Linked DNA regions of Caldimonas brevitalea. The protein of the gene in region 1 interacts with the protein of each later gene in a pairwise test. Links are inferred from orthologs where the notes say so. Each region holds a gene or a part of one and is shown in the gene's direction. Other genes may lie near its edges.

Region 1 (5,971 bases):
TGCTGGGCTGCGGTGACACCGCGAACCTGACGGTCGCTGCGGGCACGGGGCCGGCGCCCCAACTGCCCGAGCCCAACCGCACCTTGATCCCCACCGTGCACATCGCACCGGCAAAAGGCTGGCCGGAGGGCGGCAAGCCGAGCCCGACCGCGGGCCTGGCCGTGGTGGCCTTCGCACGCGACCTCGACCATCCGCGCTGGCTGCATGTGCTGCCCAACGGCGACGTGCTGGTGGCCGAGAGCAATGCGCCGCCCAAGCCGGAAGGCGGAGGCATCCACGCCTGGGTGATGAAGAAGGTGATGCAGAAGGCGGGCGCAGGGGTGCCGAGTGCCAACCGCATTACCTTGCTGCGCGACACCGACGCAGACGGCATCGCCGAGCAGCGTTCGATCCTGCTCGAAGGGCTCAACTCGCCGTTCGGGATGGCACTGGTCGGCGCGCACCTGTACGTCGCCAACACCGACGCGGTGCTCCGCTTTCCCTATACACCGGGGCAAACCCGGCTGACCACGCCGGGCGAGAAGGTAGTCGACCTGCCGGGCGGGCCGATCAACCACCACTGGACCAAGAACATCATCGCGAGCCCTGACGGCCGCAAGCTCTACGTCACCACCGGTTCGAACAGCAACGTCGGCGAGAGGGGCATGGAACACGAAGAAGGCCGGGCCGCGATCTGGGAAGTCGACCTCCAGAGCCGGACGCACCGCATCTTCGCCTCGGGCCTGCGCAACCCCAACGGCCTGGCCTGGCAACCCGCCACCGGCGCCTTGTGGACCGCCGTCAACGAACGCGACGAAATCGGCAGCGACCTGGTGCCCGACTACATGACCTCGGTGCGCGACGGCGGCTTCTACGGCTGGCCCTACAGCTATTTCGGCCAGCATGTGGACACCCGTGTCTCGCCACCGCGCCCCGACCTGGTGGCCAAGGCCATCGTCCCCGACTACGCGCTCGGACCGCACACCGCGTCACTCGGGCTGGCATGGTCGGGCGGCACCAGCCTGCCGCCCCTCTACGCCAGCGGCATGTTCGTCGGCCAGCACGGCTCCTGGAACCGCAAGCCGCTGAGCGGCTACAAGGTCGTGTTCGTGCCCTTTCGAGACGGCCAACCGAGCGGCCGGCCGCTCGAGGTGCTGACCGGCTTCGTCAATGACCAGGGCGAGGCCCAGGGCCGCCCCGTCGGCGTGGCGCTCGACCAGCACGGCGCCTTGCTGGTGGCGGACGACGTCGGCAACATCGTCTGGCGCGTCACCTCAGCCGCACCCCGCTGAGGCGTTCGCCCCGGCCCGGCGGCGCCGGCCCGACACCGACGCGCTGAACGTGGGCTGGCTTTCCGCGTCCGCCCCCCCGACGACGTAACGGATTGCGGCGTTCGCACACCGCTGTCGCCGCGTTGACCACTGTCGGGCTGCCGGTTGGAGCCGCCCGTTGCTCGCAGCGCGCAGCCGCCCGCCGGGACCGCGGCCCCTCTGGTTCGCCAAGCCCGTAATTCCCCGCTGTTCGTAGTCTCTTGAAACCACGTCGGCCATCCCTATAATTCGTCCTGTTAGCACTCCTTCCAAGCGAGTGCTAGTGATGCAGATGAGCGCTCACTTGCGCTCATTCCTTTTCAGGAAGTGCCTTCTCAACCAAGGAGATGCAATGAAACTTCGTCCGTTGCACGATCGCGTGATCGTCAAGCGCCTCGAAAACGAAACCAAGACCGCTTCGGGCATCGTGATCCCCGACAACGCCGCCGAGAAGCCCGACCAGGGTGAAGTTCTCGCGGTGGGCCCGGGCAAGCGCAACGACAAGGGCGACTTCGTGGCCCTGAACGTCAAGGTGGGCGACCGCGTGCTGTTCGGCAAGTACAGCGGCCAGACCGTCAAGGTCGACGGCGACGAGCTGCTGGTGATGCGCGAAGAGGACCTGTTCGCCGTCATCGAGAAGTAATTCTCCGACCGCAACGACCTCACCCACAAGTTTCAAGCATACGGAGAAATCAAACATGGCAGCTAAAGACGTCATCTTCGGCGGCGACGCCCGTGCCCGCATGGTCGAGGGTGTCAACATCCTGGCCAACGCAGTCAAAGTGACCCTGGGCCCCAAGGGCCGCAATGTCGTGCTCGAGCGCTCCTTCGGCGCCCCCACCGTCACCAAGGACGGTGTGTCGGTCGCCAAGGAAATCGAGCTGAAGGACAAGCTCCAGAACATGGGCGCCCAGATGGTCAAGGAAGTTGCTTCCAAGACCAGCGACAACGCCGGTGACGGCACCACCACCGCCACCGTGCTGGCCCAGGCCATCGTGCGCGAAGGCATGAAGTATGTGGCCGCCGGCATGAACCCGATGGATCTGAAGCGCGGTATCGACCGTGCTGTGACGATCCTGGTCGAGCAGCTGAAGAAGGCTTCCAAGCCGACCACCACCAGCAAGGAAATCGCGCAAGTCGGTTCGATCTCCGCCAACAGCGACGAGTCGATCGGCAAGATCATCGCCGACGCGATGGACAAGGTCGGCAAGGAAGGCGTGATCACGGTCGAAGACGGCAAGTCGCTCGAGAACGAGCTGGACGTCGTCGAAGGCATGCAGTTCGACCGCGGCTACCTGAGCCCCTACTTCATCAACAACCCCGAGAAGCAAGCCGCGCTGCTCGACAACCCCTTCGTGCTGCTCTACGACAAGAAGATCAGCAACATCCGCGACCTGCTGCCCACGCTGGAGCAAGTGGCCAAGGCCGGCCGCCCGCTGCTGATCATCGCTGAAGAAGTCGAAGGCGAAGCGCTGGCGACCCTGGTGGTCAACACCATCCGCGGCATCCTGAAGGTCGTGGCCGTCAAGGCTCCGGGCTTCGGCGACCGTCGCAAGGCCATGCTGGAAGACATCGCCATCCTGACCGGCGGCAAGGTGATTTCGGAAGAAGTCGGCCTGACGCTCGAGAAGGTGTCGCTGGCTGACCTGGGCCAGGCCAAGCGTGTCGAAGTGGGCAAGGAAAACACCACCCTGATCGACGGTGCTGGTGCTGCCGCTGACATCGAAGCGCGCGTCAAGCAGATCCGCGTCCAGATCGAGGAAGCCACCTCCGACTACGACCGCGAGAAGCTGCAAGAGCGCGTGGCCAAGCTGGCCGGCGGTGTGGCCGTGATCAAGGTCGGCGCTGCCACCGAGGTCGAGATGAAGGAGAAGAAGGCCCGTGTCGAAGACGCACTGCACGCCACCCGTGCCGCCGTCGAAGAAGGCATCGTGGCCGGTGGCGGTGTCGCGCTGCTGCGCGCCCGTCAGGCTGCTGGCGAGATCAAGGGTGACAACCCCGACCAAGACGCCGGCATCAAGCTGATCCTGAAGGCCATCGAAGCCCCGCTGCGCGAGATCGTCGCCAACGCCGGCGACGAGCCGAGCGTGGTCGTCAACGCCGTGCTGAGCGGCAAGGGCAACTACGGCTTCAACGCCGCCAACGGCCAGTACGGCGACATGATCGAGATGGGCATCCTGGACCCGACCAAGGTGACCCGCACGGCACTGCAAAACGCCGCCTCGGTCGCTTCGCTGATGCTGACGACCGAGTGCATGGTCGCCGAAGCGCCGAAGGAAGACGCGCCCGCCGGCGGCGGCATGCCTGGCGGCATGGGCGGCATGGGCATGGACATGTAATGTCTTTGTCCTGATCTGCTGACAGCCGATCGAAAAGGGCCGCTGCACAGCGGCCCTTTTTTTCTTTTCGCTCGCGCAGGGTCTGTCTCATGATCACGTATGGGTGGGATAGGGCCCGAAACTATCCGCCGCGCGACCAGGCGGCATGCTGCAGCAATCGGCCGACCAACAGCCGCACGTCGCCGGCCTTCTGCAGAGAGATCTTCACGCCGGCCTCCTGCAATCGCGACACCAAGGCTTCGTCGCGTTCGGCTGACATCACCGCGACCGTGCCCGGCATGCCGCCCGGGCGCTGGCGCAGCACGTCGAGGATCGGAAACACGTCCCCATCGGGCAGGTTCACGTCGCTCAGCACCGCCTCGATCGGCGGCCCGTCGGCCTGCAGGGCTTCGATGGCCTGCGCGACCGTCGTCGCCGTGTGCACCTCGAAGCCCTGTTGCTCGAGCGCCTGCTCGAGCAACATCGCGTAGACCTCGGCATCCTCCACCAGCAGCACCCGCGGCCGGGCGCGCTCCCGGGCCGGCGGGTCAGCCGGGAGCGGCTCGCCGTCGACACGGCGCGCCTGCAAACTCAGCACCACCGTCGTCCCCACCCCGGGTTGGCTGTGCAGGGTCAACTGGCCGTGCATCAGCACGGCGAGGTCACGGCACAACGCCAGCCCCAGACCCGAGGCGCTCTCGGATGCAGCGCGGCCTTGTGCGCCGACGAAATAACGCTGAAACAACTGCGCCTGCTCCTGCGCCGTCAGCCCGGGCCCCTGGTCGGACACGGCGATCTCGACGGTGTCATGCGCCGGCTGGCGGCCCTCCACCGGCTCGCAGCGCACCCGGACGCACACTTCACCGGCGTGCGAGTACTTGATCGCGTTGCTGAGGAGGTTGCGCACGATCTGCTGCAGCCGCATCGCATCGATGCACAGCAGGGGGTCATGCTCGGCCGGCACCAGCCGCAGCGACAAGCCCTTGGCCTGTGCCGCCGGCCGCATCTCCTCGACGACGCTGCTCAGCGCCGGCGTCAGCCGGGCCGACTCGACGCTCAGCTTGAGCCGCCCTTCCTCCAGCCGGTCGCGATCGAGCAGGTTGTTCAGCAGCCCCAGCGTCGCCCGGGCCGACGCGGCGAGCGGCGCGATGATGTTCGGCGTCGCCTGCTGCGCGCTGCGCAGCAACTCGGTACCGGCGATGACCGAGTGCAGCGAATTGCGCACCTCGTGCGCGAGAAAGGTGACGAAGCGCTCGACGGCAACGCTGTGGCGCTCGGCCTCTTGCTGCGCCAGGCGCGTGCGCCGCACTTCATCGCGCAGCCGGCCGATGTGCCACCACCAGGCGCCGAGCAGGACCAGCAGCAAGCCGACCGCCCACGGCAAGGTTCGCAGCAGCGCGACACGCACCGCCCGCTGCGGCGAGGGTGGCGCAATCCAATGGCGCTTCAGCTCCACCAGTTCGTCCTGCATCACCGCGTCGAGCGCCCGCCTGAGCAAAGGCGGCAGAGCCGCGTCGGTCCGCGCCACGGCCAGCGCGTGTTCGTGGCGCACCTCGCCGACGGCCCCGGTCAGTTGCATGTCGCCGTAGAGGCGCTCGCCCCACTGTGTCGTCACCTCCAACAGCCCCGCCAGCGCCGCGTCGGCCTCGCCACGCCGCACCCGTCCGAGGCAGCGGTCGACGTCGTCACAGGCCACCTGCTTGATGCCGGGGTACCGGGCGTCGATCAGCGGCCGCGAGAAGTGCTGCGCCGGCAGGGCCAGCCGACGCCCGTTCATCTGCTCCAGGTCCCACAGAGTGGTACCGGGACGGCCGATCAGCACCATCGGGTATTCCATGAAGGGCCCGACGAAGCGCAGCTGGCTGCCGAGTTTTCCGGTTTCGATCAAGCCGACGCCGACGTCGATCTCACCGTTCGCCATCGCCTGGGCGATCTCGGGAGCCCCCGCCGCCCGCCAGCGCCCGACGCGCAGCCCGAGCCGTGCGAGCACGACGCGCAGCACGTCGACCGACAGACCCGCCGGCTCACCTGAGGCATCTAGAAAAGTGAAGGGTGGGTGGTGCACCACCACACCGGCGACCAGCGGCCTCATCTCCCGCAGGTGGTGCAGCTCGTGCGCCGTGAACACCAGTTGACTGCTGCGTTTGACCGCCACCGGCCGCGGGCTCCAGCGCTGGATGATCTCGAGTCGACGGGCCTCGCCCAGGGTGTCGAGCGCCGCCGAGATGCGCTGCGCGAGCGCTGCCCGATTCGACGGCACGACAAAATGCAACTCGCCGGACGGCAATGTCAGCGTGCGGGCGAGACGCAACCCCGTCAGGCGCTCGCGCTCGATCAACGCGACGATGGCCGGCTCGGCTTCGA
Region 2 (5,837 bases), 4.2 Mb from region 1 along the record:
GCCGCCGCCCAGCAGCTGGCCCGCGCCGGCCACGACGTGACGGTGTTCGAGAAGAACGACCGGGTCGGCGGCCTGCTGCGCTACGGCATTCCCGACTTCAAGATGGAGAAGCTGCACATCGACCGTCGCGTCAAGCAGATGGAAGCCGAAGGTGTGCAGTTCCGCACCGGCGTGATGGTGGGCCGGCTGCCGGAAGGCTCCAAGGTCACCAACTGGGCCAAGGAGAGCATCACCCCGGAACAGCTGACGAGCGAGTTCGACGCGGTGTTGCTGGCCGGCGGTGCCGAGCAGCCCCGCGACCTGCCGGCCCCCGGCCGTGACCTGCAAGGCATCCATTTCGCGATGGAGTTCCTGCCCCAGCAGAACAAGGTCAACGCCGGCGACAAGGTCAAGGACCAGATCCGCGCCGAGGGCAAGCACGTCATCGTGATCGGTGGCGGCGACACCGGCTCCGACTGTGTGGGCACGTCCAATCGCCACGGGGCCAAGAGCGTCACGCAGTTCGAGCTGATGCCGATGCCGCCCGAAGAAGAGAACAAGACGCTGACCTGGCCGTACTGGCCGTACAAGCTGCGCACCTCGTCCAGCCATGAAGAAGGCTGCGAGCGCGAATTCGCGATCGCCACCAAGGAGTTCCTGGGCGAGAACGGCAAGGTCACCGGCATCAAGACGGCCCGCGTCGAGTGGAAAGACGGCAAGATGGTCGAGGTGCCGGGCTCCGAGCAGGTGCTCAAGGCCGACCTGGTGTTGCTCGCGATGGGCTTCGTCAGCCCGGTGGCGTCCGTGCTCGAAGGCTTCGGTGTCGACCAGGACGCGCGGGGCAATGCGCGTGCAAGCACCGACTTCCTCGGCGGCTACCAGACCAGCGTGCCCAAGGTGTTTGCCGCCGGCGACGTGCGGCGTGGCCAGTCGCTCGTGGTGTGGGCGATCCGCGAAGGCCGCCAGGCTGCACGCTCGATCGACGAGTACCTGATGGGCGCCAGCGACCTGCCGCGCTGAACGCCCGGAGCGAGTTCCGAAAAGCCGCTATCGGGCGGCTTTTCTTGTTTTTGCCGCTCCGACCGTGGGGTAGGTACAACAATTGCTACCGCACCGGGCCGTCCCAACGGGGGGTTTGTCCGGGTTGGTAGCGGTGTTTTCCCCTATCATCGCAAAGCCGGTGGTTCAAGACGCCGGCTCTTTTTTTGCCCCAGCCTGCTGATGTCGCCTCCATTTGCCCTTCAAACGCCTGCCACGCCGCTCGTCGAGCTGCGGGGCGTCAGCTTTGGTTATGGCGACCGCCGGGTGCTCGACGAGGTCAGCCTGACAGTGCCGCGCGGCAAGGTGGTGGCCTTGATGGGCACCTCGGGCGGCGGCAAGACGACCGTGCTGCGGCTGATCGGCCGGCAGGTGACGCCGCAGTCGGGCCAGGTGCTGTTCGACGGCGAGGACATCGGCCCGATGGACCGGGAGCAGCTCTACGCGGCACGTCGCCGCATGGGCATGCTGTTCCAGTTCGGCGCCTTGTTCACCGATTTGTCGGTGTTCGACAACGTCGCCTTTCCGCTGCGCGAGCACACCGATCTGAGCGCCACGATGATCCGTGACTTGGTGTTGATGAAGCTCAACGCTGTCGGCCTGCGCGGGGCGCGCGACCTGATGCCCAGTGAAATCTCCGGCGGCATGGCACGCCGGGTCGCCCTGGCGCGCGCGATTGCGCTCGACCCCGACCTGATCATGTACGACGAGCCCTTTGCGGGGCTCGATCCCATCTCGATGGGGGTGGCGGCGCGGCTGATCCGCGACCTCAACAGCGCGCTGGGGGTCACGAGCATCGTCGTGTCTCACGATGTCGACGAGACGTTCCTGATTGCCGACCACGTCGTGTTCCTCGCCAACGGTCGCATCGCGGCCCAAGGCACGCCGAGTGAAATGCGCGCCTCGTCCGACCCGCTGGTGCGCCAGTTCGTCGATGCACAGGCCGATGGGCCGGTGCGCTTCCATTACCCGGCCAAGAGCGTGCTGGACGACTTCCGGATGGGCCGCTGATGCTGGGTTTTCTGCATCCCGAGCGTGTGGGCGCCGCCGTGCGCGGCAAGCTGGCCGACGTCGGCTATTCGGCCCGTTTGCTGATGCGGCTTGTGATGTCGTTCGGCAAGGCCTTCGCCCGCGGCCGGCTGATCGTCGACCAGCTGCATTTCCTCGGCAACTACTCGCTGGCCATCATCACCGTCTCGGGCCTGTTCGTCGGCTTCGTGCTGGGCTTGCAGGGCTATTACACCTTGCAGCGCTATGGCGCCGAGCAGGCGCTCGGCCTGCTGGTGGCGCTGTCGCTGGTGCGCGAGCTGGGGCCGGTGGTGGCGGCCTTGCTGTTTGCCGGCCGCGCCGGCACCTCGCTGACCGCCGAGATCGGCCTGATGAAGGCGGGCGAGCAGCTGGCGGCCATGGAAATGATGGCGGTGGACCCGTTGCAGCGAGTGCTGGCGCCGCGCTTCTGGGCCGGGCTGATCGCGATGCCCTTGCTCGCCGCGGTGTTCAGCGCTGTCGGCATCATCGGCGGCTGGGTCGTTGGCGTGCTGATGATCGGCGTCGACCCGGGCGAGTTCTGGTCGCAGATGCAGAGCGGCGTCAACGTCTGGCGGGATGTCGGCAACGGCATCATCAAGAGTGTGGTGTTCGGCGTCGCGGTGACGTTCATCGCGCTGCTGCAGGGCTACGAGAGCAAGCCGACGCCCGAGGGGGTGTCGCGCGCGACCACCCGCACGGTGGTGATGGCGTCGCTGACCGTGCTCGCGCTCGACTTCGTGTTGACGGCGCTGATGTTCTCGATTTAACCAATGAATGAAGACAAGGCGGGCGCCGTAGGCGCTGGCCGAGGAGTGGGCGATGCAGAAGTCTCGTCATGATTTGTGGGTCGGCTTGTTCGTGCTGTTCGGCGCGGCGGCTATTCTGTTTCTGGCCTTGCAGTCGGCCAACCTGCTCAGCGTGTCGTTCGAGGAGACCTACCAGGTCGACGCACGTTTCGACAACATCGGCGGCCTCAAGCCGCGCGCGCCGGTACGCAGCGCCGGTGTGGTGGTGGGCCGCGTCGAATCGATCACCTTCGACGACAAGACCTACCAGGCGCGCGTGCGCCTCGCGCTCGAGAGCCGCTATGCCTTCCCCAAGGACAGCTCGGCCAAGATCCTGACCTCCGGGCTGCTCGGCGAGCAGTACCTGGGCCTGGAGCCGGGTGCCGAAACGACCAACCTGGCACCGGGCGACGTCATCTCGCAAACCCAGTCGGCCGTCGTGCTCGAGAACCTGATCGGCCAGTTCCTCTACAACAAGGCGGCAGAGCCCCCGGCGGCACCGGCCGCAGGAGGCGCGAAGCCATGAGGCGCCGCGAACAACGGCCATCCCGTGCGCTGCCCTGGCTGTGCACCGTGGTGCTCGCGGCCACGCTGGCAGGCTGCGCGCAAAATCCGAAGGACCCGCTCGAGCCGCTGAACCGCAAGGTCTACGCGTTCAACGAAGCCGTCGACAAGGCGGTCCTGAAGCCGGTGGCCACCGTGTACCGGGACACGCTGCCGCAGCCGGTGCGCACGGGCGTCACCAACTTCTTCTCCAACCTGGGCGACGCCTGGTCGGCGGTGAACGGCTTCTTGCAATTGAAGCTCGAGACCGGCCTGATGAACACGATGCGCTTCGGCGTCAACACCTTCTTCGGCCTCGGCGGCCTGCTCGACATCGCCACCGAAGCCGGCATCGAAGCGCAGGACGAAGACTTCGGCCAGACCCTCGGGCGCTGGGGTATCGGCGCCGGGCCGTATCTGGTGCTGCCGCTGCTCGGGCCGTCCACCTTGCGCGACACCGCCGCGCTGCCGGTCGACATGCAGGCGGCCGGCTATGTGTTTCGCAACGACGCCACCACCGCCTACAGCCTGGCCGGCTTGCGCATCGTGAACACGCGCGCCAACCTGCTCGGCGCCACCAGCATGCTCGAGGACGCGGCGCTCGATCGCTATCTGTTCCTGCGCGACGCCTATCTGCAGCGGCGTCAGAGCCTGGTGTATGACGGCGACCCACCCGAGGCCGAAGAGGCCGAAGAGGACGCCGACACGCCTGCCGAGGCGAGCGATGCCGGCGCGGCTGCTGCCGATGCCAAGACACCGGTGCCGGCCAGCCCGCAGGTGCCTGCGTCGGCGCCGGAGCGCTGACGCAGCTACAGTTTCAACTCGACACCGCGCCTGCGCATTCCGAAACAGCGCCGGAGCGAACCAATTGCCGCTGCCAGGGTCAGACTGCGGTGGCAAGTGCAGACCGGGGTGGCCCGGCAAGAAAGGAAAGCAATGATCCGCAGAAGTTTTGTCGCCGCCTGTGCCGGTCTCTGGCTCGCGTTGTCCGCACCGGCGGTGTTGGCCCAGACGGCCGCTGGTGCCGGCGGCACCAGCACGCCGGACGGCCTGGTCAGCACCATCTCCAACGAAGTGATGGACGCGGCGCGCGAGGACAAGGCCATCCAGGCGGGTGACGTGCAACGTGTCATCGCGCTGGTCGACAGCAAGATCATGCCGCACGTGAACTTCGAGCGCATGACGGCCTCCGCCGTCGGCCGCTACTGGCGCCAGGCCACGGCCGAGCAAAAGCAGCGCCTGCAGGAAGAATTCAAGCAGTTGCTGGTGCGCACCTATGCCGGCGCCCTGGCCCAGGTGAAGGACCAGCGTGTGCACATGAAGCCCATGCGCGCCGCCGCCGATGCGGCCGAAGTGATCGTGCGCACCGAAGTGCGCGGCCGCGGCGAGCCGGTCCAGATGGACTACCGCCTCGAAAAGACCGCCGGCGGCTGGAAGATCTACGACGTCAACGTGCTTGGCGTGTGGCTGGTCGAGAACTACCGCAACAGCTTCGCGCAAGAGATCAGCGCAGGCGGCATCGACGGCTTGATCACCAAGCTGACCGAGCGCAACAAGGCGGCCGGCGGCCGCAGCTGACGAGGTGTAGTCGCGATGCTGCTGCTGCCGGCGACCCTGACGGCCCGCGAGGCCAACGACACCTTGCGCATGTTGCAGCAGGGCTTGCGGGCGCAAACGGGCGACACGCTGTTGGTCGATGCGTCCGGCCTGCAGCACTTCGACTCGGCCGCGCTCGCGGTGTTGCTCGAATGCCAGCGGCTGGCCTCGGCGTGGGGGAAACGTTTCGAAGTGCGCCAGCTGCCGACACAGCTGGCCAACCTGGCTGGCCTCTACGGCATCGACGAGTTGCTGCCATTGGCTGCGGCGCCGGAGGTTCCCGTCGTGGCCTGACACGGCGGCCGCCCCGCGCCGAGAGCACGTCCCCGCGGCGCACAAGACAAAGGGCTCTTGCGAGCCCTTTTGTTTTTCCGCAGCGGCCGCAAGCCGGCGCTACTCGGAGTGTGCGTAGCGCTTGGCCCGCAGGTTGCGCTTGATCTCCTGCAGCATCGGCCGCAGGTGCTCGCCCAGGCGCAGTGCCACACCGGTGGTCAGGATGTCGATGATCATCAGGTGCAGCAGCCGCGACACCATCGGGCTGTAGCGGTCGTAGTCTTCCGGGTGGTCGGCCGCCAGCAGGATTTGCGCATGCTGGGTCAGCGGCGAGCCGCTGGCCGTGATCACGATGGTCGTCGCGCCTTTCTTGCGCGCGATCTCGGCTGCGTCGAGCAAGTCGCGGCTGCGGCCCGAATTCGAGATGATGACCAGGCAGTCGCCCGGCTGCAGCATGGTGGCGCTCATCACCTGCACGTGGCCGTCGCTGTAGGCCACCGCGTTGACGCCGAGACGGAAAAACTTGTGCTGCGCATCCTGCGCCACGATGCCCGAATTGCCCACACCGTAGAACTCGATGCGGCGGCCGTTCTT
Region 3 (5,843 bases), 3.1 Mb from region 1 along the record:
CAGGCGCTGCTGATCGCGGTGGTGGCGGGCGTCGCCTCGCTGGTCGTCACGCGCGCGCTGCGGCCCGTGCAGTCGCTGCGCCGGCAGCTGCTGTCTCGGAATGCGGCCGATTTGTCGCCGCTGGTCGCCGCTGACACCCCGCGCGAGCTGCAGCCCGTGGTCACCGCGCTGAACGACCTGATGCAACGCCTGCAGCGCCTGGTCGGCCACCAGCTGCGCTTCGTGCGCGACGCCTCCCACCAGCTGCGCACCCCGCTCGCCGTGCTCAAGGCGCAGGTGCAAAACGGCCTGCGCGGCGACGTGCCCCCGGTCCAGACGCTGCAAGCGATGAGCGAGACGGTCGACCGGGCGGTGGCCCTGGCCAACCAGATGCTCGCGCTGGCCAAGGTGGAGCAGGTGCACGGGCAGGCGCAGACCGAGGTGCTCGACCTGGCCGAGGTGGTGCGCGACGTCGCGCTCGACCTGTCGCCGCTGATCGCCGACCGGCAGCTGGACTTCGAGCTCGACGCGCACGCGGCCCCGGTGCGCGGCCACCACTGGATGTTGCAGGAGCTGACCCGCAACCTGCTGCACAACGCCATCCGCGAAACGCCGCCCGGCGGCCTGCTGCAGGTGGTCGTCGCCTCTCACGCAGCGCGCGCACGACTGCTGGTGCGCGACAGCGGGCCCGGCATCGGCAGCGCGCAGCGCGAGCACTTGTTCGAGCCGTTCCACACCAGCCACCCCAACAGCGGCAGCGGGCTGGGCCTGACGATCTGCCGCGAGATCTGCCAGTCGCTGGGCGCCCAGCTGACGCTGGACAACCGCAGCGAGCAAGGCCGCTGCGCGGGTTTGGACGCCGTGGTGGTCTTCCCCACGCCGTCGCCACCGGCGCCGCCGGGCGCGCGACAATAGCGGCCATGGAAGGTGTTCGTCTCGACAAGTGGCTGTGGGCCGCGCGCTTCTTCAAAACCCGGTCGCTCGCCACCGACGAGATCGACAAAGGGCGGGTGCAGGTCAACCAGCTGGCGGCCAAACCTTCGCGCGAGGTGCGCGTGGGCGACACGGTGAGCCTGCGCCAGGGTCAGGTGCAGCGCACCGTCGTCGTGCGCGGGCTGAGCGATGTCCGCGGGCCCGCGCCGGTCGCACAACAGCTCTATGAAGAAACGCCGGAAAGCGTGAAGGCACGCGAAGAGTTCGCCAAGAACCGGCGTTTCCTGGCCGACCCCTCGCAGAGCATCGACCAGGGCCGTCCGACCAAACGCGACCGGCGCCAGCTGGCCGACTGGAACCGCTGGAGCGCCAGCGTGGATGACGAGCCGGGCTCCTAGTGTCCTGTCTCAGAAATACGTGGCATTTCGATTCGGTCAGATGGTGATGATCGCGGGTGCGCCATCTGGCCGAACCCCTGCGGGGCGGGCCGAAACGGGGCGATCGCCGCGTTGCGAAGCCGGGCAGATACCACCCGGTATCTGCCCGGCTTCGCGCCTTGCGCTCATCCCCGTTTCGGCCCGTCGAAATGCCACGTATTTCTGAGACAGGACACTAGCGGCGGACCCACTGCCCGGCTCGGACGGGCTCGGGTCGCATCGGCCGGCCCTTGAAGCGACAACGGGCGCTTTCGCGCCCGTTGTCTGCGTCATGCAGCGGGATGACGCGCGAGCAGGGTCAGTCGGTGCATTCGATCCGGGTCGCCCACACGACCGATCCGCGGCCACGCCCCCCGTCCCGCAGTTCACCTTCGATTTCGACCTCCAGCCCGTTGCCGAGCGAGCGCAGACCACACTCCTCGAGGCGACGCACGCCGCTGGCATCGACCTCGGTGCGGCGCACCTTGAACGAGTCGACGCCGGTGAAATCGGTGATTTCACCCTTCAACAGGACACCGCGCGGCTCGTCACCGGTCGGCTTGCGGTTGATGTGCAGCTGCGTGGCGTTCAGGCTGCCGTCACGGCTGTACACACCCTCGGCCCGAAGGTAGGCACCCTCGAACAGCTCCACATCGGCCGGGGTCACCTTGGCGTTGTCGTACCGCACCGTCAACCCGCCCAGCCGGAAACGCTTTTCGTCCTCGTCCAGATCCGTGACGCTACCGCCGATGCGGGCAGAACCGCCCTCTTCAACCTCGATGACCAGCGTGCGCACCGCCGTGGCGGTCAGGCGGCCATTGACGGGGAGCTGCGTCGCCCACACCACCACGCGATCCCCCTCGGACGGGCTCTTGCCCCCCGGCAGCCGCCGAGCCTGTGCAGCGTTGACGCGCAGACCGCCGAGTTCGAAGCTGAGCTCGCCGATCGTGCGCAGTTCCGACACCACCCCTGCCACGCGCAGCGACGCGGGTGCGCTCGCCAGCCGCTCAATGCGGGTGGCCTGCACGTCGAACCGGCCGGCGGCGCTGTTCCAGCGCGGCACACCGTGCACTTCGACCGGGTCGCCCGGTTCCAGGCCGGAGAGGCCCGACACGCCGGCAAACACCGTCACCGGCCCCAGATCTGCATCGTTGTTGCTGTGCACCGTCTGGCCCATCACCTCGAACGACGTGGCCGAAACGGACGCCACCGGGCCCACCACCGCGGCGTCGAGCCGGATGGCCCGCGCCTCCAGGCGGCCTTTGTCGTCCTCGAACTCCAGCTGCGCGAACTGGCCCAGTTGGGCGTCCACGGGCTCCAGTGTGCCGGGCTGGCGCTCCACCATCGAGCGAACATCGTCGTCGAAATACTCGGTTCCGTCGACGATCACGCTGGCAAAACCGGTGATCGTGCCCTCGCTGTAGCTCATGGCCTCGCCTGTGCCGCCGGACCCGACGCCACCGCCGCCACCACCGCACGAGACCATGGTCAGGCCCATCAGGAGGGCCGCCGCGAGGCAAGACAGACGCCGCTGATACATCTTCATCGTCATGTGGTTCCGTTCAACCCTGCGGCCCACGCTCATCGCGCACCGGCTCGCTGTAGTAATACACACCGAATCGCATTCGGTGGCTCTCCGTGACCTCGCGGTCGGTGTCGCAACGCGACTGGGCTTCGACGACCATACGCTGGAACGCCTGGCCCCACAGTTCGCGCGCCAGCTGCCCCAATTCGCCCACCGAACCCACGCTCAGGCCGTCGGCGTAGACGCTCTGCTCCAGCAGACGCGGCTGGGGGGTGGTGAGGTTCTGAACGGCGGCGGCGATGTGGTCGGCGGCATTTTCACCGAGCAGCGCGGCCAGTTCTTCATAGTCGGCGGCCGGAACGAACGCGGCGGTGAGCAACTCCACGACGTCACCGTCGAACTTCACCAGGCCCAGCCGTGCCAGTTCATCGAGCAGCGTGCGCGGGTGCACGTCTGACGACACCTCGCGCGCCAGCGCTTCGAACGACCCCTGCTCGCCGAGCCGGGGCAGACGTTTGGGGGTGCCGTCGTCTTCGCGGTACCGCACGTCGGTGACCCAGCGCGTGAACACCTGGGAAACCAGCGACAGCGGCTTGGCGCGCCGCTCGCGCGCAGCGTTGCCGGTCAGCGCCCGCACGTCCTTGCGGTGCACGCCGGACAACACACTCAGTGCCGAATCGGTCGCCTTGCGCCCGCTGCCTTCGATTTCCTCGCGCGCGACCTGCAAGAACACCGACTTCAGCGCCGTCGCGAACGCGCCGTACTGAACGCCGTTGCGAATCAGCCAGCGGGCCACCGGCGCCATCAGCACCATGCTGGCGCGCAATGCCACCTCGGCGTGCCGGTCGCTGGGAGCCACCGTGGTCGCCGGTCCGGTCGGCGGCAATGCCGCGTTGTCAGTGCCTATGGACTTGTGCATGCCTGTTGTTGTTGATCGAGCCCGTCAGGGCAAACCCGCATTTTCGCCGCTTATCGGCCTAACAGTGTGCCTGTTGCACTCGGTACCGCCGGACGGCTGATGTGACCATCTGAACGGCGATTTTTTCCCATGGAGCGGTCAGGAGGCCAGTTGGCGGCACAATGCCGACCGTCGCGCCCGAGGCGGCGCAGTGCACCAGATGCACGAGGATGCCGACGCCGGCCCCTTGAATCCCGGGGGAACGGCCTCATGTCCTGCGCTTTGGTGGGAACGTGCCATGACAGAACCTCAAAAACCTCAAGCAGATCAAATGTTCAACTCCACCCCCCAAGGGGACGCCGCTACCGCCGCCGCTGCCAGCGGCTCCAACGGGCTCTCGCCGGAACAACGGCTGGCCGAACTCGAAGCCAAGCACGCGGAGGTGGCTGACGCCTACCTGCGCGCCAAGGCCGAGACCGAGAACACCCGCCGCCGAGCCGAAGAAGAAGTGTCGAAGGCTCGAAAGTACGCGGTGGAAAGTTTTGCCGAGAGCCTGCTGCCGGTGAAGGACAGTCTAGAGGCGGCACTGGCCGTCCAGGCCGCGACGCAAGAGCAGCTCCGTGAAGGGGTTCACGCTACGCTACGTCAACTTTCACAGGCTCTCGAGCGCAGCAAGGTGTTGGAGATCAGCCCGAAGGCGGGCGAGAAGTTCGATCCGCACCAGCATCAGGCGATCAGCGTGGTGCCGGCCGACCAGGAAGCCAACACGGTGGTCGCGGTGCTGCAAAAGGGTTACCTGATCGCCGACCGCGTGCTGCGGCCGGCCCTGGTGACCGTCTCCGCGCCGAAGTGACCCCTCGGCCGTGCCGCTCGCGCCCTGTTCCGCCGCCTCGCACGCCGTGACCCACGAGGGGTCGGGCGACGCCCTGTTTGCGCGCTTGCAGATGCAGCCGGTCGCCGCCGCCGGCTTCGACGCGGCGCTGGCGGCGGCGGGCGACGCGCTGGTGGCGGTCTACTTTTGGGGCGACCACTGCTTCAACTGCGAACGGTTCAAGCAAGCGGCCGAGCCGAAGGCGGCGGAATTGAGCGCATTGCGGCTGCACTGGCTGCAAGCCAACGTGTACACCGACACCGAGCTGGGGCGCCGCTTCAGCCTGCACGGCGTGCCGAGCTTCTATTTCTTCCATCGTGGCAAGAAGCTGGGGCGCATCACCAGCTGGCCGGGCCTGCCGGCGTTCACGAAAGCGGTCGAGGACCTGTATATGCGCATCGGCGCAGCCGCAGGCCCTTGAAAAGAGCCGCTGTTATCCATAAGTACGCGACAACCGAAATTCAGAGTTCAAGGAGTCACAACATGGCAAAGATCATCGGTATTGACCTCGGCACCACCAATTCCTGCGTGGCCATCATGGAGGGCAACACCGCCAAGGTGATCGAGAACAGCGAAGGTGCGCGCACCACGCCGTCGATCATCGCCTATCAGGAAGACGGCGAGATCCTGGTCGGCGCCTCCGCCAAGCGCCAGGCTGTCACCAACCCGAGAAACACCCTCTACGCGGTGAAACGCCTGATCGGCCGCAAATTCACCGAGAAGGAAGTCCAGAAGGACATCGACCTGATGCCCTACGAGATCGTCGCCGCCGACAACGGCGACGCGTGGGTGGGCGTGCGCGGCAAGAAGATGGCGCCGCCGCAGGTCAGCGCCGAAGTGCTGCGCAAGATGAAGAAGACCGCCGAGGACTACCTCGGCGAGCCGGTGACCGAAGCCGTGATCACCGTGCCGGCCTACTTCAACGACAGCCAGCGCCAGGCCACCAAGGACGCCGGCCGTATCGCCGGCCTCGAAGTCAAGCGCATCATCAACGAGCCGACCGCGGCCGCGCTGGCGTTCGGCCTCGACAAGACCGACAAGGGCGACCGCAAGATCGCGGTGTATGACCTCGGCGGCGGCACCTTCGACATCTCGATCATCGAGATCGCGGACGTCGACGGTGAAAAGCAGTTCGAAGTGCTGTCGACCAACGGCGACACCTTCCTGGGTGGCGAAGACTTCGACCAGCGCATCATCGACTACATCATCGCCGAGTTCAAG
Region 4 (5,873 bases), 1.8 Mb from region 1 along the record:
ACGACGTGCCGCGCGTGCTGACGCGCTGGGGCGGCCCCGGCGCCAGCGCCGACTACAACAAGGTGGCGCTGGCCATGCTGCTATCGCTGCGCGGCAGCGCCTGCTGGTACCAGGGCGACGAACTGGGCCTGCCCGAGGCCGAGATCCCGTTCGAGAAGCTGCAAGACCCCTACGGCATCACCTTCTGGCCGGAGTTCAAGGGCCGCGACGGCTGCCGCACCCCGATGCCGTGGACGCATGACCTGCCCCATGCCGGCTTCAGCGGCCCGATCGCCGTCGAGCCCTGGCTGCCCGTGCCGCACGAACACGCCGAGCGCGCGGTCGACATCAGCGAAGCCGACCCCCGCTCGCCGCTGCATTTCACCCGGCGCTTCCTGGCGTGGCGCAAGGCGCAGGTCGCCCTGGTGTGCGGCGACATCCGCTTCTTCGACGCGCCCGAGCCGGTGCTGGCGCTGCTGCGCACCCCGGCGGCATCGGCCGGCGCGCCCGTGCTTGCCCTGTTCAACCTCGGCACGGCCCCCGTGACACTGACCCTGGACGACGCGCCCGCCACCCGCGTGATGGAAGGCCATGGCTTCGAGCCGGCGCAGTTCGGCGCGCGCAACGGCGCGACGTTCACGCTGCCGCCCTACGGCGCCTACTTCGGCGAAGTGGTCGCCACGGCCCGCCGCTCCTGACACGAACGATCGAACGCATCACCTGCAAGACCGATGGCAAACCTGCAACTGAAAGACCTGCGCAAGTCCTATGGCGACGTGCAGACCCTGCACGGCATCGACCTCGAGATCCGTGACGGCGAGTTCATCGTCTTCGTCGGCCCGTCGGGCTGTGGCAAGTCGACCATGCTGCGCTGCATCGCCGGGCTCGAAGAGATCACCTCGGGCGAGCTGTACATCGGCAGCCAGCGGGTCAACGACGTGCCACCGGCCCAGCGCGGCATCGCGATGGTGTTCCAGAGCTACGCCCTTTACCCGCACATGACGGTGGCCGAGAACATGGCCTTCGGCCTGCGCCTGGCGGGCTACAAGAAGGAAGAGCAGCAGGCCGCGGTGCAACGCGCCGCGCAGATCCTGCAGATCGAGCACCTGCTCGACCGCAAGCCCAAGGCCTTGTCGGGCGGCCAGCGGCAGCGGGTGGCGATCGGCCGCGCCATCGTGCGCAAGCCCGGCGTGTTCCTGTTCGACGAGCCGCTGTCCAACCTCGATGCGGCCTTGCGCGTGCAGATGCGCGTCGAGCTGGCCCGGCTGCACCGCGAGCTGAAGACGACGATGGTCTACGTCACCCACGACCAGGTCGAGGCGATGACGCTGGCGCACCGCATCGTCGTGTTCAACGCCGGTCGGATCGAGCAGGTCGGCACGCCGATGGAGCTGTACCACCAGCCCGCCAACCTGTTCGTCGCCGGTTTCATCGGCTCGCCCAAGATGAACTTCATCCCCGCCACGCTGGTGTCGGCCACGCCAGCCAACGCCCGGGTGCGCCTGGCCGACGGCACTGAGGTGACGGTCGCGGCCGACGCGACACGCCTGGCACCGCAGGCCAAGGTGACGCTGGGCGTGCGCCCGGAGCATGTGCAGGCGGCCACCGCGCACATCGACAACGAACTGCGCGGCGAGGTGCAGCTGGCCGAGCACCTGGGCGACGCCACCTACCTCTATGTGAACGTCGCCGGCGCACAAGGCCCGGTGGTGGTACGTGCCGACCCTGAAAACCCGCTCGGCACCGGCGACATCGCCCACCTCGGCGTGCCGCCGCAACGCGGCTATCTGTTCGATGCCGACGGCAAGGCACTGCCGCGTGTCGCGGCCGGCGCGTGAGGCCGCGGCTTTGATGACTGCAGTCGATCCGAATTTCATCAGCGCCAAAAAGGCAATATCCAAAGGAGCAACGCTATGAGCACCCAACGTCAACGAATCCGGCTGGTCGCCGCGGCCGCCGCGATGGCGCTGTCGGCCGGCTTCGCCAACACAGCCCTCGCCGCCGAAGCCGGCAAGCTGCTGATCTGGATCAACGGCGACAAGGGCTACAACGGCTTGGCCAAGGTCGGCGAGGAGTTCACCAAGCAGACCGGCGTCCAAGTGATCGTCGAGCACCCTGAAGACGCCCCCAACAAATTCCAGCAAGCCGCCGCCGCCGGCAAGGGCCCCGACATCTGGATCTGGCCGCACGACCGCGTCGGCGAGTGGATCGCCGGTGGCCTGCTGCAGCCGGTCAACCCGGGCAAGAAGGTGCAGGCCGACATCGACCCGCTGGGCTGGAAAGCCTTCACGGTGGGCGGGCGCACCTGGGGTTACCCGATCGCGATCGAAGCCGTCTCGCTGATCTACAACAAGGACCTGGTGCCGACCCCGCCCAAGTCGTTCGACGAGGTCATCGCGCTCGACAAGAAGCTGTCTGCGCAAGGCAAGAAGGCGATCCTGTGGGACTACAACAACGCCTATTTCTCGTGGCCGCTGCTGGGCGCCAACGGCGCCTATCCGTTCAAGGCCAAGCCCGACGGCAGCTATGACGCGGCCGACACCGGCGTCAACAACGCAGGCGCGATCAAGGGCGCCGAGCTGCTGGCCAAGCTGGTCAAGGACGGCGTGATGCCGAAGGGCGCGAGCTATTCCGACATGGAAGCCGGCGTCAACCAGGGCAAGGTCGCCATGATGATCAGCGGCCCTTGGGCGTGGGACAACCTGAAGAAGTCGAAGATCAACTTCGGTGTGACCAAGATCCCGACCGTGGCCGGCAAGAAGGCCACACCCTTCGTCGGCGTGCTGGGCGCCATGGTCTCCAAGGCCTCGCCCAACCGCGACATCGCGGTGGAATTCATCGAGAACCACATGCTGACGCCCAAGGGCTTGAAGACCATCGACGCCGACGTGCCGCTCGGCACGCCGGCCAGCAAGGCGTTCTACAGCGAGCTGAAGTCCAACCCCCACATCCAGGCGACGATGGCCAGCGCGCAAGACGGCGCGCCGATGCCCAACAACACCGAGATGGGCCGCTTTTGGTCGTCGATGAACTCGGCGCTGCAAAACATCTCCGAGGGCCGCCAGAGCCCGAAGGAAGCGCTCGACGCGGCGGCCAAGCGCATCAGCGCCAAGTGACCGACCACACGCCGTTCCAGGCGTGAGCAACAACGCAGCCCGGCGCGCAAGGCCGGGCTGCGCCCCCGATGAGGCGCGGGCGCAGTCGCCGGCTTCGTGAACCTCTGCAACATGAACCCCTCTTACGGCTTTCAGCGTTGGGTGGGGCCTGCCGTCGGTCTGGCGCTGGCCCTCGTCTGTCTCTACTTCGTCACGGTCGTGTATGCCGCGGGCGAACTCCTGCTCGCCGGCACCATCTTGCTGGTGGTGGCGCTGGCCGCCTGGGTCTACAGCTCGCAGCGGCTGTACGCCTACCGCTATCTGTTCCCCGGCATCGCCGCCGTGGTGATCTTCGTCGTCTTCCCGATTCTCTACACGGTGGCCATCGGCTTCACCAACTACAGCACCAACAACCTGCTGAAGTTCGAGCGCGCGACCGCCTATTTCCTCGACGAAACCTACCAGGCCGAAGGCCAGACCTACGGTTTCACGCTGCTGCAGCAAGGCGCCCGCTATCGCGCGCGGCTGGAGGACAGCGACAACGACAAGCTCTACCTCACCGGCCCGCTCGACCTCTCGAAAGCCGCAGTCGACGCTGCCGCCGCGGCCAAGGCCGAACATCCCCGTGTGCAAGCCGAGCCTGCCGCCTCGGCCGCCGCCGCTGCCGCTGGCCAGCCGGTGCAGATCAAGGAACTGATCGCGCTGCAGCCGGCGCTGAAGGCCCTCACCGTCGCGCTGCCCGATGGCACCGAAGTGGCGATGACCGGCTTGCGGCAGTTCGGGCCGGTCAAGAAGCTCTACCAGAAGGAAGCCGACGGCTCGCTGGTGAACCAGCAGAACGGCGAGGTGCTCAAGCCCGACTTCGAGGCCGGCTTCTACAAGCGCCCCGACGGCCAGCCCGTGCCCCCGGGCTTCCAGGTCAACGTCGGCTTTCAGCACTTCGAGCGCATCTTCACCGACGAAGCCTTTCGCGAACCGTTCTTGCGCATCTTCGGCTGGACCGTGGTGTTCGCCGGCCTGACCGTGCTGTTCGCCGCCTCGCTGGGCGTGCTGCTGGCGGTGCTGATGAGCTGGGAGGCGCTGCGCTTCAAAGGTGTCTACCAGACCCTGCTGTTTTTGCCCTACGCGGTGCCCGGCTTCATTTCGATCCTGGTGTTCAAGGGCTTGTTCAACAACAACTTCGGCGAGATCAACCTGATCCTCGATGCCTTGTTCGGCCTCAAGCCGGCCTGGTTCTCCGACCCGTTCCTGGCCAAGGTGATGATCCTGATCGTCAACACCTGGCTCGGCTATCCCTACATGATGGTGGTCACGATGGGCTTGATCAAAGCCATCCCGGCCGACCTGTACGAAGCCTCGGCCGTGGCCGGCGCCGGACCGCTGACCAACTTCTTCCGCATCACCGCGCCGCTGGTGCTCAAGCCGCTGACGCCGCTGTTGATCGCCGCCTTCGCGTTCAACTTCAACAACTTCGTGCTGATCAGCCTGCTGACCAACGGCCGGCCCGACTTCCTCGACACCAAGGTGCCAGCGGGCACCACCGACATCCTCGTGTCCTACACCTACCGCATCGCCTTCGAGGACTCGGGGCAGGACTTCGGCCTTGCAGCGGCCATCTCGACGGTGGTGTTCGCGATGGTCGCGCTGTTGTCGTGGATCAACCTGCGGGCCACCCGCATCACGAAGGAAGAGGCGCGCTGAGGGCGCCCGAAGGAGACACCCAGATGGCCATCGTTCTCGACAAGTCGCACCGCTGGCGTGTGGTCGCCGCGCATGCGTTTTTGATCGCACTGGTGTGCGTCGTGATCTTCCCGTTCCTGATGATCTTGTCGATCTCGCTGCGCCCCGGCAACTTCGCCGCCGGCAGCCTGATTCCCGACCAGATCAGCCTGGAACACTGGAAGCTCGCGCTCGGCTTCTCGTACGTGGACGCCGACGGCCGCACCGTCAACCCGCCCTTCCCGGTGCTGCTGTGGCTGTGGAACTCGGTCAAGGTCGCCACGCTGTCGGCGCTGCTGATGGTGCTGCTGTCGACCACCGCCGCCTATGCCTTCGCCCGCATGAAGTTCCGCGGCAAGTCGCAAGCGCTGTCGGCGCTGATGTTGATCCAGATGTTCCCCGCCGTGCTGGCGCTGGTGGCCATCTATGCGATCTTCGACCGCATCGGCAACGTGTTCCCGCTGTTTGGCATCGACAGCCATGCGTCGTTGCTGCTCGCATATGCGGGCGGCATCGGGCTGCATGTCTGGACCATCAAAGGGTACTTCGACACCATCCCGGCCGAGATCGAAGAGGCGGCCAAGGTCGACGGCGCGTCGCCGTGGCAGGCGTTCCGGCTGGTGCTGCTGCCGATGGCGGTGCCCATCCTGATGGTCGTGTTCCTGCTCGCCTTCATCGGCGCCATCATCGAATACCCGGTGGCCTCGGTGCTGTTGAGCGAGGAACGGCGCTTGACCTTGGCGGTCGGCTCGCGGCTGTTCCTCTACGAGCAGCGCTACCTGTGGGGCGACTTCGCGGCTGCCGCGATCCTGTCGGGTCTGCCGATCACCGCGGTGTTCATCCTGGCCCAGAAATGGATGGTCTCCGGCCTCACGGCCGGCGGCATCAAAGGCTGACCGTCCGGGCTGCCACCAGAGGCGCCACAGCGGCGCCCTTCCCTTGTCGTCATCGGGACTTCCATGCGCTACCGTCCGCTCTCGCGCCGCCTGGCCCTGTCGCTGCTGCTCGCCGCCGCGCTGGCCGGCTGCACCGCCACCCCGCCGGCTCCCGCCGCTGCAACTGCAACTGCTACTGCTGCTG
Region 5 (6,198 bases), 1.6 Mb from region 1 along the record:
GGGCTGCGGCCCTGCAGCTCCTGCTCGAACAAGCGCCGGTTTTCTTCCATCCGGTCGGGTGGCCAGTGGGGGAAGGGCGGCAGCTTGCCGATCAGCTCGGCTTCGGAGAAGCCGGTCATCGAGCAGTAGGCGGCATTCACATAGGTGATGCGGCCTTCGAGGTCCATCGCGCGCATGCCGGTCAGCATCGAGTTTTCCATCGCCCGCCGGAAGTTGGTTTCGGCCACCAGCGCGCTCTGGACCTGCAGCCGCCGGCGCATGTGGCGCCAGGTGCCGAGCAGCATCCAGACCGTCAGCGCACTGAGCGCCGCCACCATCCAGAACAAGGTGTTGCTGATCAGGCCGATCGAGGTGCGGTAGCCCAGGCCCCGCAGGATCAGGCCATTGCCCACCGGCGCCACCGGGATGTCCTGGAAGATCGATGGCCGCTCGCTGTTCTTCAACATCGCCCGCGAGGTGGTGCTGGCCAGCACCCGGTCGTTCGCGTCGAGCAGCGTCATCCCGTGCCGGTTGGCCACTTCGGTGGGGACGAAATAGCGCAGCAAGGCTTCCACCGAATACTCGGCGACCACCGTGCCGGCGAAGGCGCTGCGGTCGATCAGCGGCACCTGCACCTGGAACACCGGCTGGCCGTTGCTGGTGCTGTAGGTGCGCGAATAGACCGGCTGGCGCAGGTCGCGCGCGGCCTCGAAGGCCCACTCCGGCTCGCTCTTGGTCACGGCGGGACCCGGCAGCGGGGCTGACGCGCCCTCCGGCGCCTCGCTGTAGCGGCTGCCGTTGAAGGTGTGGCTGGGCGACAGATAGCTGACCCGCGGCGCGCGGTCGGCGGCGAGCCAGGTGAGGCTGACCACCTCCGGGCGCTCACGCGCGAACGTCGTCGCCTGGCCGAGGAACTCGTCCTGGTCGACCGCCCGGGTAGTGATCTCGCGCGCAATGCGCACCAGTTGTTCCTGGTTTTCGATCAGCCGCAAACGGATCTGCTGCTGCGTCACTTCGGTGTCGCGCTTGACCGACTCGTGCTCGCGTTCCAGTTCTTCACTGCGCAAATACCAGAAGGCCGAGATGATCGCGGCCAAAAACATCAGCACCGACACGAGCGGGCCGAGGGTGGCAAAACGGTCTTGACGGGCGGGGGACTGGCGCCGCCACCATTTCCCGAACAGACGGCGGGAGCGGGGCGGCAACTCGTGGGTGCTGGCGCGAAATTCGCTGGGAACGACAGGCATAGGCGCGGATTATCGAGCCGCCGCACCGGCCCCGGACCGGGGAAAAACGAACGCTCGTTCAGTTTGGTTTCATATGGTGAAAGCGGTTCGCACTATTTGAAAACACCCCTTTTCTGTGACAAACTAGCCGGGCTTTAGACCCAGCGAGGAGACCCCATGTCTGCAGTGCCGCATTCGTTCGGCTCGGCGGCGAACGACGCCGACGCCCAAGAAACCCGGGAATGGCTGGACGCCCTGTCCGCCGTCATCGAGAGCGAGGGCCGCGAGCGCGGCCACTACCTCCTCGAGCAGTTGCTCGAGCATGCCCGGCAAACCGGCATCGACATGCCGTTCTCGGCCACCACGGGCTACGTCAACACGATCGAACCCAACGACGAGGAACGCTGCCCCGGCAACCTCGACATCGAGGAACGCTTGCGCGCCTACATGCGCTGGAACGCCATGGCGATGGTGGTGCGCGCCAACCGGCTCGACCCGGCGGACGGCGGTGACCTGGGCGGCCACATTTCGTCGTTCGCCTCAGTGGCGACGCTGTTCGGCGCCGGCTTCAACCACTTCTGGCATGGGGAGCACGAGGGCCATGGCGGCGACCTGCTCTACATCCAGGGCCATTCCTCGCCCGGCATCTATGCGCGCGCCTTCATGGAAGGCCGCATCAGCGAGGAGCAGCTGAAGAACTTCCGCCAGGAAGTCGACGGCAAGGGCCTGTCGAGCTACCCGCACCCGAAGCTGATGCCGGAGTTCTGGCAGTTCCCCACGGTCTCGATGGGTCTCGGGCCGCTGATGGGCATCTACCAGGCGCGTTTCCTCAAATACCTGCATGCACGCGGCATTGCCGACACGTCCAACCGCAAGGTGTGGGTGTTCTGCGGCGACGGTGAGATGGACGAGCCCGAGTCGCTCGGGGCGATCGGTGTCGCCGCGCGCGAGAAGCTCGACAACCTGATCTTCGTCATCAACTGCAACCTGCAGCGACTCGACGGCCCGGTGCGCGGCAACGGCAAGATCGTGCAGGAACTCGAAGGCGAGTTCCGCGGCGCCGGCTGGAACGTCATCAAGCTGCTGTGGGGCAGCTACTGGGACCCGCTGCTGGCACGCGACAAGGAAGGCATCCTGCGCCAGATCATGATGGACATGGTCGACGGCGACTACCAGGCCTGCAAGGCCAACGACGGCGCCTTCGTGCGCAAGACCTTCTTCGGCCGCCACCCGAAGGCCTTGGAGATGGTCGCGAAGCTGAGCGACGACGACATCTGGCGCTTGCAGCGCGGCGGCCACGACCCGCAGAAGGTGTACGCCGCCTACCACCGTGCGGTGAACCACAAGGGCCAGCCCACCGTGCTGCTGGTGAAGACCGTCAAGGGTTTCGGCATGGGCAAGAGCGGCGAAGGCAAGAACACCGCACACCAGACCAAGAAGCTGACCGACGACGACATCCGCGCCTTCCGCGACCGCTTCAACATCCCCATCCCGGACGACAAGCTCGCCGAACTGCCGTTCTACAAGCCGGCCGACGACACGCCCGAGATGCGCTACCTGCACGAGCGCCGCAAGGCCCTCGGCGGCTATTTGCCCAAGCGCCGCCCGAAGGCCGACGAGCAACTGCCGGTGCCCGAGCTGAGCGCCTTCAAGGCGGTGCTCGACCCAACCGCCGAAGGCCGCGAGATCTCGACCACCCAGGCCTATGTGCGTTTCCTGACCGCGCTGCTGCGCGACAAGACGCTCGGCCCGCGCGTCGTGCCCATCCTGGTGGACGAGGCGCGCACCTTCGGGATGGAAGGCCTGTTCCGCCAGATCGGCATCTACAGCCAGGACGGCCAGAAGTACACCCCGGTCGACAAGGACCAGGTGATGTACTACAAGGAGTCGCACGACGGCCAGATCCTGCAGGAAGGCATCAACGAAGCGGGCGGCATGGCCTCGTGGATCGCCGCTGCGACGTCGTACTCGACCAACAACCGGGTGATGATCCCGTTCTATGTCTACTACTCGATGTTCGGCTTCCAGCGTGTCGGCGACCTGGCCTGGGCGGCCGGCGACATGCAGGCGCGCGGCTTCCTGCTCGGCGGCACCTCCGGGCGCACCACGCTGAACGGCGAAGGCCTGCAGCACGAGGACGGCCACAGCCACATCCTGGCCGGCACCATTCCCAACTGCATCAGCTACGACCCCACCTTCGCGCACGAGGTGGCGGTGATCATGCACCACGGCCTGAAGCGCATGGTCGAGCGGCAGGACAACGTGTTCTTCTACCTGACGCTGCTCAACGAGAACTACACCCATCCCGGCCTCAAGCCCGGTACCGAAGAGCAGATCATCAAGGGCATGTATTTGCTCGAAGAGGGCGCCAAGAAGATACCGCGCGTCAACCTCCTGGGCTCGGGCAGCATCCTGCGCGAATCGATCTTCGCCCGGCAGCTGCTCGAAGACGAATGGGGCGTGGCCGCCAACGTCTGGAGCTGCCCGAGCTTCAACGAGCTGGGCCGCGAAGGCCAGGACTGCGAGCGCTGGAACCTGCTGCACCCGACCGAGACGCCGCGCGTGCCCTTCGTGGCACAGCAACTGCAGCCGCACAACGGCCCGGTGGTCGCGTCGACCGACTACATGAAGGCCTACGCCGAGCAGATCCGCCCCTTCATCCCGAAGGGCCGCAGCTACAAGGTGCTGGGCACCGACGGCTTCGGCCGCAGCGACTTCCGCTCCAAGCTGCGCGAACACTTCGAAATCAACCGCCACTACATCGTGGTGGCGGCGCTCAAGGCGCTGGCCGAGGAAGGCACGGTACCTGCTGAGAAGGTGGCCGAAGCGATCCGCAAGTACGGCATCAATGCCGACAAGGTGAACCCCCTCTACGCATAAGCCCCGAGCGCCCGCGCGACGCACGCTGCCCGGTCCGCCGGGGGTGTGGGCGCGGGCGGCTTGCATCAGGAGAAACAACAAATGGCATTGGTGGAAGTGAAGGTGCCCGACATCGGGGACTTCAAGGAGGTCGAGGTCATCGAGGTGCTGGTCAAGCCCGGTGACACGATCAAGGTCGAGCAGAGCCTGGTCACGGTCGAGAGCGACAAGGCATCGATGGAGATTCCGTCGACCCATGCCGGCTTGGTCAAGGACGTGAAGGTGCAGCTGGGCGACAAGGTCAGCGAGGGCAGTTTGCTGCTGATGCTGGAGGCGGAATCGGCCGGGGCGGCTGCGCCGGCTCCGGCACCCGCGCCGGCTTCTCCGGCGCCCGCTGCAGCGCCCACGCCCGCAGCGGCGGCTCCGGCTCCGGCTCCGAGCGCGCCGGGCGGCGGCGGCCCGGTCGAGGTCAGCGTGCCCGACATCGGCGACTTCGACCAGGTGGCGGTGATCGAGGTGCTGGTGCAGGTGGGCGACACGATCAAGGCGGAGCAGAGCCTGATCACGGTGGAGTCGGACAAGGCGTCGATGGAGATTCCGTCCTCGCATGCGGGCGTGGTCAAGGAACTCAAGGTCCAGCTCGGCGACAAGGTCAGCAAGGGCAGTGTGATCGCCGTGGTCGAGGCCAGCGGTGGTGCGGCCGCACCGGCGCCGGCCCCCGCGACGGCGGCGGCGCCCTCGGCTGCCGCCGCTTCGCCGGCCGAGTTGTCGAGTCCGCCGGTGGAGCGGACCGCCCCGACGGCCGCCTTGCCCGCTCACGAGCCGACGGCGCCGCAGGGCAAGCTGCCGCACGCCTCGCCCAGCATCCGCAAGCTGGCGCGTGAACTCGGCGTGCCGCTCGGCGAAGTGCCGGGCAGCGGGCCGAAGGGCCGCATCACCCAGGAAGATGTGCAGCACTTCGTCAAGAACGTCATGGTCGGTCAAGTGCAGACCGAAGCCCAGAAGGCCAAGGCGCCCGCGGCCGGCGGGGCCGGCGGCAGCCTGCCGGGGTTGCTGCCGTGGCCGCAGGTCGACTTCGCCAAGTTCGGCCCGGTCGAGCGGCGCGACCTCTCGCGCATCAAGAAGATCTCGGGTGCCAACCTGCACCGCAACTGGGTGATGATCCCCCACGTCACCAACCACGAAGACGCCGACATCACCGAGCTGGAGGCCTTCCGCGTCCAGCTCAACAAGGAGTACGAGAAGGCCGGCGTCAAGGTGACGATGCTGGCGTTCCTGATCAAGGCCTGCGTTGCGGCGCTGAAGAAGTTCCCCGACTTCAACGCCTCGCTCGACGGCGAGCAGCTGGTGCTCAAGCAGTACTTCCACATCGGCTTCGCGGCCGACACGCCCAACGGGCTGGTGGTGCCGGTGATCAAGGATGCCGACAAGAAGGGCATCGTCGCGATCGCCAAGGAGATGAGCGAGCTGGCGGCCAAGGCGCGCGAAGGCAAGCTCGGCCCGGCGGAGATGACCGGCGGCTGCTTCTCGATCTCGTCGTTGGGCGGCATCGGCGGCACTTACTTCACGCCCATCATCAACGCGCCCGAGGTCGCCATCCTCGGCGTGTGCAAGTCGACGCTGAAGCCGGTGTGGGACGGCCAAGCCTTCCAGCCGCGGCTGATCCTGCCGCTCAGCCTGAGCTGGGACCACCGGGTGATCGACGGCGCCTCGGCGGCGCGCTTCAACACCTACCTGGCCACCGTGCTGGCGGACTTCCGCCGCGTGATGCTGTAAGGAGTCGAGTGTGGCAGTGATCGAGATCAAGGTCCCCGACATCGGCGACTTCAAGGACGTCGCGGTGATCGAAGTGCTGGTGCAGCCGGGTGACACGGTGAAGGCGGAGCAGAGCCTCATCACGGTGGAGTCCGACAAGGCGTCGATGGAGATTCCGTCGTCGCATGCCGGGGTGGTCAAGGAGCTGAGGCTCAAGGTCGGCGATGTCGTCAACCAGGGCAGCACCATCCTGACGCTGGAGGCGGCGGGCGAGCAGGCTGCCGCCGCGGCGCCTGCGCCTGCTGCAAGCGGCCCAGCGGCGCCGCCGCAGCCGCAGGCGCGAGAGTCGTACGCACCGGCGCCCGGCGCGGCGCGGGCC

The links.
Region 2: the proteins of groL (region 1) and AAW51_RS04815 interact in binary tests that used the Escherichia coli proteins (3 or more experiments, as listed by UniProt). The link is inferred for Caldimonas brevitalea from one-to-one orthologs.
Region 3: the proteins of groL (region 1) and grpE interact in binary tests that used the Escherichia coli proteins (3 or more experiments, as listed by UniProt). The link is inferred for Caldimonas brevitalea from one-to-one orthologs.
Region 4: the proteins of groL (region 1) and malE interact in binary tests that used the Escherichia coli proteins (3 or more experiments, as listed by UniProt). The link is inferred for Caldimonas brevitalea from one-to-one orthologs.
Region 5: the proteins of groL (region 1) and aceE interact in binary tests that used the Escherichia coli proteins (3 or more experiments, as listed by UniProt). The link is inferred for Caldimonas brevitalea from one-to-one orthologs.

What each region holds. Positions count from the first base shown.
Region 1 is NZ_CP011371.1:5,336,571-5,342,541, forward strand. What follows is about bases 1,317-4,307. They hold groL (chaperonin GroEL), read left to right. Parts: upstream 1,317-1,987; coding sequence 1,988-3,628; downstream 3,629-4,307. Other genes in these bases: groES (co-chaperone GroES), read left to right, coding at 1,642-1,932; AAW51_RS22495 (transporter substrate-binding domain-containing protein), read right to left, coding at 3,750-4,307. Outside these bases: AAW51_RS22480 (PQQ-dependent sugar dehydrogenase), read left to right, coding at 1-1,271; more of AAW51_RS22495, read right to left, coding at 4,308-5,971.
Region 2 is NZ_CP011371.1:1,089,687-1,095,523, forward strand. What follows is about bases 258-3,114. They hold AAW51_RS04815 (ABC transporter ATP-binding protein), read left to right. Parts: upstream 258-1,200; coding sequence 1,201-2,028; downstream 2,029-3,114. Other genes in these bases: AAW51_RS04810 (glutamate synthase subunit beta), read left to right, coding at 258-999; mlaE (lipid asymmetry maintenance ABC transporter permease subunit MlaE), read left to right, coding at 2,028-2,813; mlaD (outer membrane lipid asymmetry maintenance protein MlaD), read left to right, coding at 2,866-3,114. Also shown: more of AAW51_RS04810, read left to right, coding at 1-257; more of mlaD, read left to right, coding at 3,115-3,357; AAW51_RS04830 (MlaA family lipoprotein), read left to right, coding at 3,354-4,178; AAW51_RS04835 (MlaC/ttg2D family ABC transporter substrate-binding protein), read left to right, coding at 4,311-4,952; AAW51_RS04840 (STAS domain-containing protein), read left to right, coding at 4,968-5,264; AAW51_RS04845 (MurR/RpiR family transcriptional regulator), read right to left, coding at 5,364-5,837. UniProt on the Escherichia coli protein: Part of the ABC transporter complex MlaFEDB, which is involved in a phospholipid transport pathway that maintains lipid asymmetry in the outer membrane by retrograde trafficking of phospholipids from the outer membrane to the inner membrane.
Region 3 is NZ_CP011371.1:2,212,803-2,218,645, reverse strand. What follows is about bases 2,981-5,843. They hold grpE (nucleotide exchange factor GrpE), read left to right. Parts: upstream 2,981-4,082; coding sequence 4,083-4,604; downstream 4,605-5,843. Other genes in these bases: dnaK (molecular chaperone DnaK), read left to right, coding at 5,106-5,843; AAW51_RS09640 (thioredoxin family protein), read left to right, coding at 4,615-5,043; AAW51_RS09650 (DUF6502 family protein), read right to left, coding at 2,981-3,772. In the rest of the region: AAW51_RS09665 (sensor histidine kinase), read left to right, coding at 1-894; AAW51_RS09660 (RNA-binding S4 domain-containing protein), read left to right, coding at 900-1,310; AAW51_RS09655 (DUF5666 domain-containing protein), read right to left, coding at 1,648-2,880; more of AAW51_RS09650, read right to left, coding at 2,891-2,980. UniProt on the Escherichia coli protein: Participates actively in the response to hyperosmotic and heat shock by preventing the aggregation of stress-denatured proteins, in association with DnaK and GrpE. It is the nucleotide exchange factor for DnaK and may function as a thermosensor.
Region 4 is NZ_CP011371.1:3,525,985-3,531,857, forward strand. What follows is about bases 1,101-3,993. They hold malE (maltose/maltodextrin ABC transporter substrate-binding protein MalE), read left to right. Parts: upstream 1,101-1,892; coding sequence 1,893-3,095; downstream 3,096-3,993. Other genes in these bases: AAW51_RS15050 (ABC transporter ATP-binding protein), read left to right, coding at 1,101-1,817; malF (maltose ABC transporter permease MalF), read left to right, coding at 3,207-3,993. In the rest of the region: AAW51_RS15045 (alpha-glucosidase), read left to right, coding at 1-677; more of AAW51_RS15050, read left to right, coding at 711-1,100; more of malF, read left to right, coding at 3,994-4,775; maltose ABC transporter permease MalG, read left to right, coding at 4,799-5,689; AAW51_RS15070 (alpha-amylase family glycosyl hydrolase), read left to right, coding at 5,753-5,873. UniProt on the Escherichia coli protein: Part of the ABC transporter complex MalEFGK involved in maltose/maltodextrin import. Binds maltose and higher maltodextrins such as maltotriose.
Region 5 is NZ_CP011371.1:3,706,895-3,713,092, reverse strand. The notes cover bases 1,068-4,285. They hold aceE (pyruvate dehydrogenase (acetyl-transferring), homodimeric type), read left to right. Parts: upstream 1,068-1,382; coding sequence 1,383-4,085; downstream 4,086-4,285. Other genes in these bases: aceF (dihydrolipoyllysine-residue acetyltransferase), read left to right, coding at 4,167-4,285; AAW51_RS15820 (PAS domain S-box protein), read right to left, coding at 1,068-1,226. Outside these bases: more of AAW51_RS15820, read right to left, coding at 1-1,067; more of aceF, read left to right, coding at 4,286-5,840; lpdA (dihydrolipoyl dehydrogenase), read left to right, coding at 5,851-6,198. UniProt on the Escherichia coli protein: Component of the pyruvate dehydrogenase (PDH) complex, that catalyzes the overall conversion of pyruvate to acetyl-CoA and CO(2).